Regions from separate parts of the Rhizobium sp. R693 genome, predicted to be linked through region 1. Evidence: riboswitches for the same ligand, from Rfam matches in the RefSeq annotation. Region 1 holds a riboswitch; the other holds the start of a gene.
The links. Region 1 has a riboswitch for S-adenosylmethionine ahead of metA (homoserine O-succinyltransferase). Riboswitches for the same ligand answer to the same signal wherever they lie in the genome.
Positions count from the first base shown of each region.

Region 2: it holds a riboswitch for S-adenosylmethionine, as region 1 does, so the genes downstream of both, ATY79_RS11910 (O-succinylhomoserine sulfhydrylase) here and metA (homoserine O-succinyltransferase) in region 1, are expected to answer to the same signal.

Region 1 is NZ_LOKY01000023.1:198,434-203,303, forward strand. It holds gene ATY79_RS18630 (DUF5666 domain-containing protein) at 29-646, shown strand; gene ATY79_RS18635 (ABC transporter ATP-binding protein/permease) at 651-2,477, opposite strand; SAM riboswitch at 2,628-2,705, shown strand; gene metA (homoserine O-succinyltransferase) at 2,741-3,664, shown strand; gene ATY79_RS18645 (aldose epimerase family protein) at 3,799-4,821, shown strand.
Region 2 is NZ_LOKY01000012.1:950-5,819, forward strand. It holds gene ATY79_RS31500 (hypothetical protein) at 1-63, shown strand, start outside; gene ATY79_RS31505 (hypothetical protein) at 76-684, shown strand; gene ATY79_RS11905 (2'-deoxycytidine 5'-triphosphate deaminase) at 722-1,816, opposite strand; SAM riboswitch at 1,889-1,967, shown strand; gene ATY79_RS11910 (O-succinylhomoserine sulfhydrylase) at 2,013-3,197, shown strand; gene apaG (Co2+/Mg2+ efflux protein ApaG) at 3,398-3,790, shown strand; gene ATY79_RS11920 (Hsp33 family molecular chaperone) at 3,791-4,786, opposite strand.

The DNA of each region.
Region 1 (4,870 bases):
AGCTTGCACGACGGCAAGGAAGCAGACCATGCCACAAAATCTCAAAGTATCTACCGCGCTCCTCTGGGTCGCGGGTTTCCTCACTATTGCATCGCACGGCGCGCTTGCCCAAGAAGCGCAGCGTGTGCGTGGAGCCATTGAAAGCCTGAATGGCAACACGTTGGTGGTCAAAACACGGGAAGGCACCGATCAGACGATAACATTGAAGCCGGACTGGAAGGTCCGCGGCATCAAGAAGGCCTCTGTTGACGACATCAAACCGGGCGACTTCGTTGGCGTTGCATCGCTGCCGAAAGTTGACGGCGGCGACAGCGCTCTTGAGGTGCTGATCTTTCCAGCAGCCATGAAGGGCACCGGAGAAGGCAGTCGCCCCTGGGACCTGAAGCCAAACAGCACGATGACCAACGCAACCGTCGCTAAGGCTGTCAAGGCAATCGACGGCCACACCATCACGCTCACCTACCAGGGCAAGGAAAAGACGATATCCATTGCCGACGATACACCCATCGTTACCATCGCCCCTGCGGGAAAGAAGGACCTTATCGCAGGAGCGCGCGTGATCGTAATGGGTGAAAAAGCTGCCGACGGTACTGTGTCCGCAACAAATGTCACGGTCGGCACAAACGGCGCCATACCTCCGATGTAAGTGATCAGAGTGCTGGTGCCGGCGCGTTCGGGGCTTTTACCACAACCTTCGCTTCAGGCTTCGCGTGCAGGGCTTCGAGATGCAGCACGCGCGGCTTGAAAGTCTCGACGTAAGTGTCTGACCGGCCGATGTAGATCATCGTCGCCTCTGGCATGGAGGCGAGGACCTGCATCATTGTGGATTGCCATTCCGGCTCCATGCCCTCCAGCACTTCGTCGAAAACAATCCATTTCGGCCGCACGAGCAGCAGGCGAGCGAACCCGATCGCCCGCTGCTCGTCTGAGTCAAGCAGCTTGTCCCAGCGGGCTCGGGTATCAAGTCGAGAAACCAGATTTTGGAGACCTGCCTTTTCCAATGCCGCAACGACATCGGCATTCTGATAGGCGTCCACAGGTTCCGGAAACGCCAATGCTTCGCGAAGCGAACCACCCGGGATGTAGGCCGATTGCGGGATGAAAAGCATATCGTCCGTGGGCGGTAAACCGATCCTGCCGCCACCGCACGGCCACAGCTCGGAGAGTGCAAGGAAAAGCAGTTTGCGGTTCACGTTGTGATCGCCGTTGATCATGACATTTTCGCCGGCCTTGATCGTCACCGCGCTTTCCTGCACACGAAAGCCACCGCACTGATCAATATCTTCGCCGATCTTGGCGGCAATCCGGACATGGTCCAGCGTCAGGATTCCGGGAGGATTCCGTTCGTACTTGATCGTGCCCTTCAGATTGATCTCATCGCTCATGCTGGTGAGCGCCTGCCGGAAATCGGTGACGCGCATCAGCGTGGCGCGCCATTCGGCAATGGGGCCAAAGTTCGCGACATACCAGCGAAGGGCGGTATTGACTTGGTTGAAGGCGCCGACCGACACCATCAGCTGCCCGAACGTCAGTCCACCGGAGAAGTAGGCGGGCGCAGCAACGATGATCGGGATAACCACGACAAGCCAGCCGTAGCCGGCCGATACCCAGGTGAGGTTGACGTTGGCCATCGCCACCCGCTTGATAACAGCAAGTACCGCACTGATGTCGGTATTGATACGCTGCTGCTCATTCTCCTCGCCGCGAGCCACAGTAATCGCCGGCATGTTCTCATTGGCATGCATCAGCGCGAAGCGAAGTTCCGCTTCCTTCGAAAAACGGTCGGCATTGAGCTTCACCAGCTTGCGGCCAACCAGCTGACTGAGAATCGATGCGGACGCCGCATAGAAGATTGCCGCCCAAACCATATAGCCCGGAATGGAAAAGGAGCGTGTGCCGAAATGGAAGACAAATCCGCTGGAAAGGTCCCATAACACGCCGATAAAGCTGATAAGCAGAATCGTCGCCTGTACCAGCCCGATCATCAGGCTGGTTGTGCTCTCGGCGAGATTGCGGGCATCTTCGTGCAGGCGCTGATCGGGATTGACACCGATGAGGCCGCTGGCCGAAAGCCGCAGCGCGCGCTTGCGTTGGAGCCATTGGTTGACCAGATCGCGTGTCAGGCCTTCGCGCATATAAAGCGCGGTCATCTGGTTTAGCCAAGCCTGTACGACATTGAGCAGCAGCAGCATGCCTGCGATCAGGGCAAAGACCTTCAGCTGATGGAAGAAACCAGGCAGATCGCGCCGAGCGATGCTATCGTAGAACGGCGCATTCCACTGGTTAAGGATGACGGTCGCATAGGCAGTGGCGAGAATGATGGCGATCAGCGCGGTCGCGATCACCAAGACCCTTCCCCGCACGGGCGAATGCCAGAAGGCCGAGAACATGACCCTCAAGCGATAGCCCAGGCTCAGATCGTATCCTACTCTGTCCTGCCCTTGAATGCTTGGCCTGCCTTCGAGGTCATCTGCCATTACGCGTCCCTAGCCATCATTCTACTTCAATAAACATGGTGTTTCGCTGTGTCCACCAACAGATTCTAGCAGTCATTAACGCTGCGGTGACTTCATATCGCCCCGACCTTTCGTTTGAGCAATTGATTCGCGGATCGAGTGACGCTATTTAAGACGCTCCGTGGTGATTTGGCCGGCCGGCTTGCAGCCACGTTAAAGAAGTTGCTAAAGGGCCGCGTGCGGACCGATAGCAATGTATTCGTTGTTTTGATCGAGTGACCGCAATGCCCATCAAGATCCCCGATACCTTGCCTGCGTTTGAGACCCTGGTTCACGAAGGCGTGCGCGTGATGACCGAGACGGCGGCAATCCGTCAGGACATCCGTCCGCTGCAGATCGGGCTGCTCAATCTCATGCCGAACAAGATCAAAACGGAATTGCAGATGGCCCGTCTGGTCGGCGCCTCTCCGCTGCAGGTCGAGCTTTCGCTCATCCGCGTCGGCAACCACAAAGCAAAAAACACCTCGGAGGGCCATCTTCTCGCCTTCTACCAGACGTGGGAGGAAGTGAAGCACCGCAAATTCGATGGTTTCATCACGACAGGCGCGCCGATCGAGACGCTGCCTTACGAAGACGTGAACTATTGGGGCGAAATGCAGCAGATTTTCGACTGGACAGAGACCAACGTCCATTCGTCGATGAACGTTTGCTGGGGCGCGATGGCCGCGATCTATCACTTCCACGGTGTTCCCAAGTACGAACTCAAGGAGAAGGCCTTCGGTGTTTACCGGCACCGGAACCTGAAGCCGTCGTCGGTCTACCTGAACGGCTTCTCCGACAATTTCGAGGTCCCTGTTTCGCGCTGGACGGAGGTCCGCCGCAGCGACATCGAGAAATCGGGAAGCCTGGAGATCCTGATGGAATCCAGCGAAATGGGCGTCTGCCTCGTGCACGAACGCAAGGGCAAGCGGCTCTATATGTTCAATCACGTGGAATATGATTCAACGTCGCTTTCCGACGAATATTTCCGCGACGTGAACGCCGGCGTGCCGATCAAGATGCCGCACAACTACTTCCCGCACAACGATCCGTCGCTGACGCCGCAAAACCGCTGGCGCAGCCACGCACACCTGTTGTTCGGCAACTGGATCAACGAGATCTACCAGACCACACCCTACGATCTCAACGATATCGGCAAGAGCGACTGACACGAGCTGATGCAAGGCGGCTGGCGGAACGAATGCCGGGTCCGGCCGCGTTTCTTTTCGACGACACCGTTGCGGTTTGTGGCAAATAGGGGCAGGTTCCCTGCCTCAATCGAAGATATATCTGGATGGTCGCTATGGCGGAAATGTTGAAACGGGAAGTTTTTGGGCAGACCCAGTCGGGCGAGACCGTCTATCGTGTTGAGATCAAGGGTGGCGGGCTCACGGCCAAAATCATCACCTGGGGTGCCGTCATTCAGGATCTTCGCCTTGACGGTCACGATGCGCCGCTGCTGCTCGGCTTCGATGATTTTGACAGCTACCCCGCCCACTCCTCCTACTTTGGCGCGACGCCCGGGCGCTGCGCAAACCGCATCGGCGGCGGCAAGTTCACGCTGGATGGCAAGAGTTATCAGCTCGATCTCAATGAGAAGGGCGTGACCCACCTTCATGGCGGCAAGGACAACATCGCCAAGCGGAACTGGACAATCGTCGAGCATGATCTCGACCGCGTCGTGCTGAAGATCGTCGATCCGGACGGTCGCGGCGGTTATCCCGGCAACTGCACCATCCAGGCAACTTACTGGGTGCATGGTGACGGCGAATTTTCTGTCATCTACGAATCGACGAGTGATCAGCCGACGATCGCCAACGTCTGCCAACATGCCTACTTCAACCTCGACGGCCGCGAAGATGCGCTCGGCCACGACATCATGATTGCAGCCGAGGGCTACCTCGTGACAAACGAGTTGCAGATCCCGACCGGAGAGGTGCGGCCCGTCGCCGGAACGGTCTTCGACTTCCGTGAGATGTCGCCGATGAAGCGGTTCGACGGGAGTGAGCAGGCGCTCTACGATCACAATTTCTGCCTCTCCACCGAACGCATTGCAAAACGATCCGTCGCGCTTGCCCGCAGCCTGAGCTCAGGCGTTTCGCTGGAAGTCCGCACGACGGAGCCCGGCATACAGTTCTACGCCGGCTTCAAGCTCGACGTGCCTGTACCCGGCCTGGACGGACGCAAGTACGGTCCGTTCGCCGGCTTCTGCCTGGAAACGCAGGTTTGGCCGGATGCAATCAACCACGAGGGCTTCCCCAATGCGGTTCTGCGTCCTGGCGAAGTGCTGCGTCAGGAAACGGACTACATTTTCTCGAAGAGCTAACGCCTTCGTTCGGCTCGAAGAAACAAACCCTTGCAGGTCGCCTGCGAGG
Region 2 (4,870 bases), on a different contig from region 1:
GGGATGCTGAACGGGCCCCTGCTTGGAACTTACAATGACCTCGACGGCTTCAGCGTCGCCTGAGGCATGGTCGTCATGGTCTACGCGTTCGTGTCGCTGCTCGTCTGTATCGAACTTCCGAGAGAAGCGCTCGACAAGATCCAGTTTCCACTCGACGGCCAGGGACATGTCGCGAGCAGCGGCAGATCGTCTGCTTGCACCGTCGATACCATATCCATCGGCAAGGCAACGTTGACGATGCACGATGAGGCTGCGTTCGGTCAGACGCGGTTGGGCGATATTCTTATCTTCACTCCTTTCCCCGATCTTGATGTTGCCGGCCAGGTCTCGGCGATGGATCGGGCGCGATCGGGCATGTCCCTGTCTATCGTCGGCATCAGAGACCGGCGCGATGCCTGGAAAATCACCAAGACCGCCCAAGGCGTTCGCGAGAAGATGGTGCAGAGGATATTCAGTGAGATGCCGGAGGTTATGCCCCGGCGCGCCCACCCGCTTGCGGCCGGAAAAGGCCTTTGGAAGCGTGTGTTTGCGCGCCCATCGGTACTGATAGGCGACCTCGAACCCAATACCGTCACCGCACAGGCGCAGCATGGCTCACCGCGGCACCACAAGCCGCGCTTTTTCACCCGCCGAACGCCATTCCTTCAGATCGGCGACAGAGTGGCTCCGCCTTTGGCCGAGTAGCCAGCATCGCGGTGGCGCCGAGGTCTAGGTTCGGGCGCTAGATGCGGAAATGCTTCGAGAGCTTCAGGCCCTGTGCCTGATAGTTTGAGCCGAGGCCGGTGCCGTAAAGACTTTCCGGGTGCTCCCGCATGTGCTCGTAAACGAGGCGGCCGACGATCTGGCCGTCTTCGAGGATGAAAGGTACCTCGTGGCTGCGGACTTCGAGCACCGCACGGCTGCCGCGGCCGCCAGCGGGCGCATGGCCGAAACCGGGATCGAAGAACCCCGCATAGTGCACACGGAATTCGCCGACCAGCGGATCGAAAGGGGTCATCTCGGCCGCGTAGTGCGGCGGCACATGAATGGCTTCGCGGGAAACCAGGATGTAAAACTCGTCCGGATCCAAAATCAGTTCGTTGCGGCCGCGGCTATAGAGCGGTTCCCAGAAGTCATAGATGTCGTGCTGCGCCTTCTTGTCGACATCGACGACGGCGGTATGGTGCTTGCCGCGGTAGCCGATCAGGCCGTCCTTGTCGCCGGCAAGATCGATCGAGAGCGCAATGCCGCCGCCCGATACGTTCGGCTGCTTGCTGGCAACGAGCGTCTCGGCGTCATGCAGCGCCAGCAGTTCGGGCTCACCGAGCACGGAATGGCCGACCCGGAAGCGGATCTGCGACAGGCGCGAGCCGCGGCGCACGACGATCGGGAAGGTGCGTGGACTGATTTCGAGATAGAGGGGACCGGAATAGCCGGCCGGGATCTTGTCGAACTCCTGTGCATAGTCGGTGATGACGCGCGTGAAGATATCCAGACGCCCGGTTGAGCTTTTGGGATTGGCCGAGGCCGACATATCGGCCGGCAGGTCGAGGCGCTCCATCAAGGGAACAATATAGACGCAGCCGGTCTCCAGCACCGCACCTTCGGAGAGGTCGACGACGTGGAGGCTCAGGCGATCGAGCTTGTCGGAGACGAGATGCGAAGGGCCAGGCATGAAGCTCGCGCGAACGCGAAAAGCCTTGGCACCGAGCCGGAGGTCAAGGCTTGCCGGCTGGATCTGGTCGTGATCCAGATCGCGCTCCGAGCTGAGACGCCCGGCCTCGAAAAGCCCAGCAATCGCACGATCTGCCAAAATTCCTGTTACGCGAGCCATCATGCCCCATCCATATTTGTCGGAGACAAAACCAAACTCAAGGAATTGACGCAAGCATAGAACGGCAGTATTGCACCTTTATCCCGTGGTGATTTGGCCGGTCGGCTTGCAGCCACGTTAAACAAGTGGCTAAAAGGACCGGGTGCAAAACCGGTCTGCTTTCGCGGCCGGTTTTTTTGTTGTTTGAAAGTGGTGATTCATGAGCAAGACCTGGCGCCCGGCAACCCAACTCGTCCACGGCGGTTCGCTGCGTTCGCAATATGGCGAGACCTCCGAAGCAATCTACCTCACACAGGGATTCGTCTATGAAAGCGCGGAAGCGGCGGAAGCACGCTTCAAGGGCGAGACGGACGGCTACATCTACGCCCGCTACGGCAGCCCGACCAACGACATGTTCGAGAAGCGCATGTGCGCCCTCGAAGGTGCCGAGGAAGCCCGTGCCACGGCCTCGGGCATGGCAGCCGTCACCGCTGCAATCCTCTGCCAATTGAAGGCCGGCGACCACATCGTTGCCGCCCGCGCCCTTTTCGGCTCGTGCCGCTGGGTCGTGGAAACGCTTGCGCCGAAATACGGCATTGAGTGCACGCTCGTTGATGGTCGCTATCTTGAGAACTGGGAAAGGGCGATCCGCCCGAGCACCAAGGTATTCTTCCTGGAAAGCCCGACGAACCCGACGCTTGAGGTGATCGATATCGCCGGTGTTGCGAAGCTCGCCAACCAGATCGGCGCCAAGGTCGTGGTCGACAACGTCTTCGCCACCCCGATCTTCCAGAAGCCGCTCGAACTCGGTGCCCATATCGTCGTCTATTCGGCAACCAAGCACATCGACGGCCAGGGCCGCAGCCTCGGCGGCGTCATCCTCTCCGACAGGGAATGGGTCAACGAGAACCTGCAGGATTATTACCGCCACACCGGCCCGGCCATGTCGCCATTCACGGCATGGACGCTGCTCAAGGGCCTCGAAACGCTGCCGCTGCGCGTCAAGCAGCAGACCGAAAATGCGTCGAAGATCGCCGACTTCCTGGCCGATCAACCGAAGGTCGCCAAGGTCATTTACCCCGGCCGCAAGGACCATCCGCAGGCCGACATCGTCGCCAAACAGATGAAGGGCGGCTCGACGCTCGTCGCCATCGAACTCAAGGGCGGCAAGGAAGCGGCCTTCGCGCTGCAGAATGCACTGCAGGTGATCAAGATCTCCAACAATCTCGGCGACGCCAAGAGCTTGATCACGCACCCGGCGACGACGACGCACAAGAACCTGAGCGACGAGGCGCGTGCCGAACTCGGTATCTCCGGCGGCACCGTTCGTCTCTCTGCGGGCATCGAAGACACCGACGACCTGATCGAGGATTTCGCCCAGGCACTCGCCAAAGTGAACGCCTGATCAGCCAAATATCGGCCGGATTGACGCAAATCCGGCCGGTAGTCCTCCGCTCTTTGCCGCAAGCAAGGCGGTCAAAAATCGGATCTAACACGCGAAACTTCTTGCCATTACAGGCATTTCGGACGTGATCGACTATCGGTTTATTGACGGAACGGCCGTCGTATAAGATACCGGTAACGTATGTTGACTATGGTGTAGGCATGTACCGCGCCCTTACACGAGACATTGAAGTCGTTGTCGAACCCTTTTATCTGGAGGAGCAATCCGATCCGGACGACGATCGCTATGTCTGGGGCTACAAGATCGTCATCAGCAATAATTCCGACAAGACCGTGCGGCTGATGAACCGTTATTGGAATATCACCGACCAGAACGGGATCGTCGACGAGGTCACGGGCGCCGGGGTTGTTGGTGAACAGCCGCGGCTCGCGCCGGGCGATACCTATGAGTATTCCTCGGGCTGCCCGCTGGATACGCCATCTGGGCTGATGTTCGGCCACTATCAGATGGAAACCGATGAAGGCGAGCTTTTCAATGTCGAAATACCCGCCTTCTCGCTGGATTCGCCAGGGCTACTCAGAGTCCTGAACTGATCACTCGGCAGCCTCCGCCACCTCTTCCACTTCGAAGCGATAGGTCGTCGAGCAAAATTCGCAGGTGACCGAAATTGTGCCGTCTTCCTGGCTGGCATCAATTTCTTCTGCCGAGAACCCCTTCAGAACGCCCTTGATCTTCTCGCGGGAACAGCTGCAACGATCGAAGACCTCGCGCGGTTCGTAGACGCGAACGCCGCGCTCGTGGAACAGCCGGTAAAGCAGCCGCTCGGTGCCGACCTGCGGATCCGTCAATTCGTCGGCATCGATCGTGTCGACGAGGGAGCGGGCTTCAGCCCAGGCATCGTCTTCCTTGTGGGAGCTGCCAGCCGTGTCGCCATCGCCGCCGTGAAGATCCGGCTGGCGCATGCGCTCCGGCGCTTCCGGCAGGAACTGGGCAACAAGCCCCCCTGCCCGCCAGCGGTGACGCGGCTTGCCGGCCTCGTCGCGGTCGAAGAGTTCGGCTGCGGCAAGACGTACGCGCGTCGGGATCTGCTCCGATTGGCGGAAATAGGTGCCGGCAATCTCCTCCAGCGTCGCCCCATCGAGCGCAACAATGCCCTGGTAGGGTTGGCTGAATTTGCCCTGATCGATCGTAAAGGCCAGCATGCCCTTGCCGAGCAGCTGTTCAGGTTCAACCTGTCCGGCGGCAACGGCCTTGTCGAGGAGGCCGTGATTGAAGCGAGCGTAGGCCCGCACGTTCTCCGGCGTCGAGAAATCGCAAACCAGCAGGTCGACCGGGCCATCGCCCTTGGTCTGCACCGTGAACTTTCCTTCAAATTTCAGCGACGTGCCGAGCAGCACCGTCAACACGACGACTTCAGCAAGAAGCCGCGCGACAGGCGCAGGATAGCGATGACGCTCAAGAATCGCGTCCAGCATCGGGCCGAGCTGGACAGCGCGACCGCGCACGTCCAGGCCTTCCACCTGAAAAGGAACGACATGATCATCGCCGGCGAAATTGAATTCGCCGAGGGTGGCTGCAGGTTCTGCCATGGTCTTCTCCTAGTCTGAGAGCGGCGGACAAGAGTGTCCATCCGCTCGCACGGCCACTGGCCCTTCGGGCCCGATGTGGCGTCC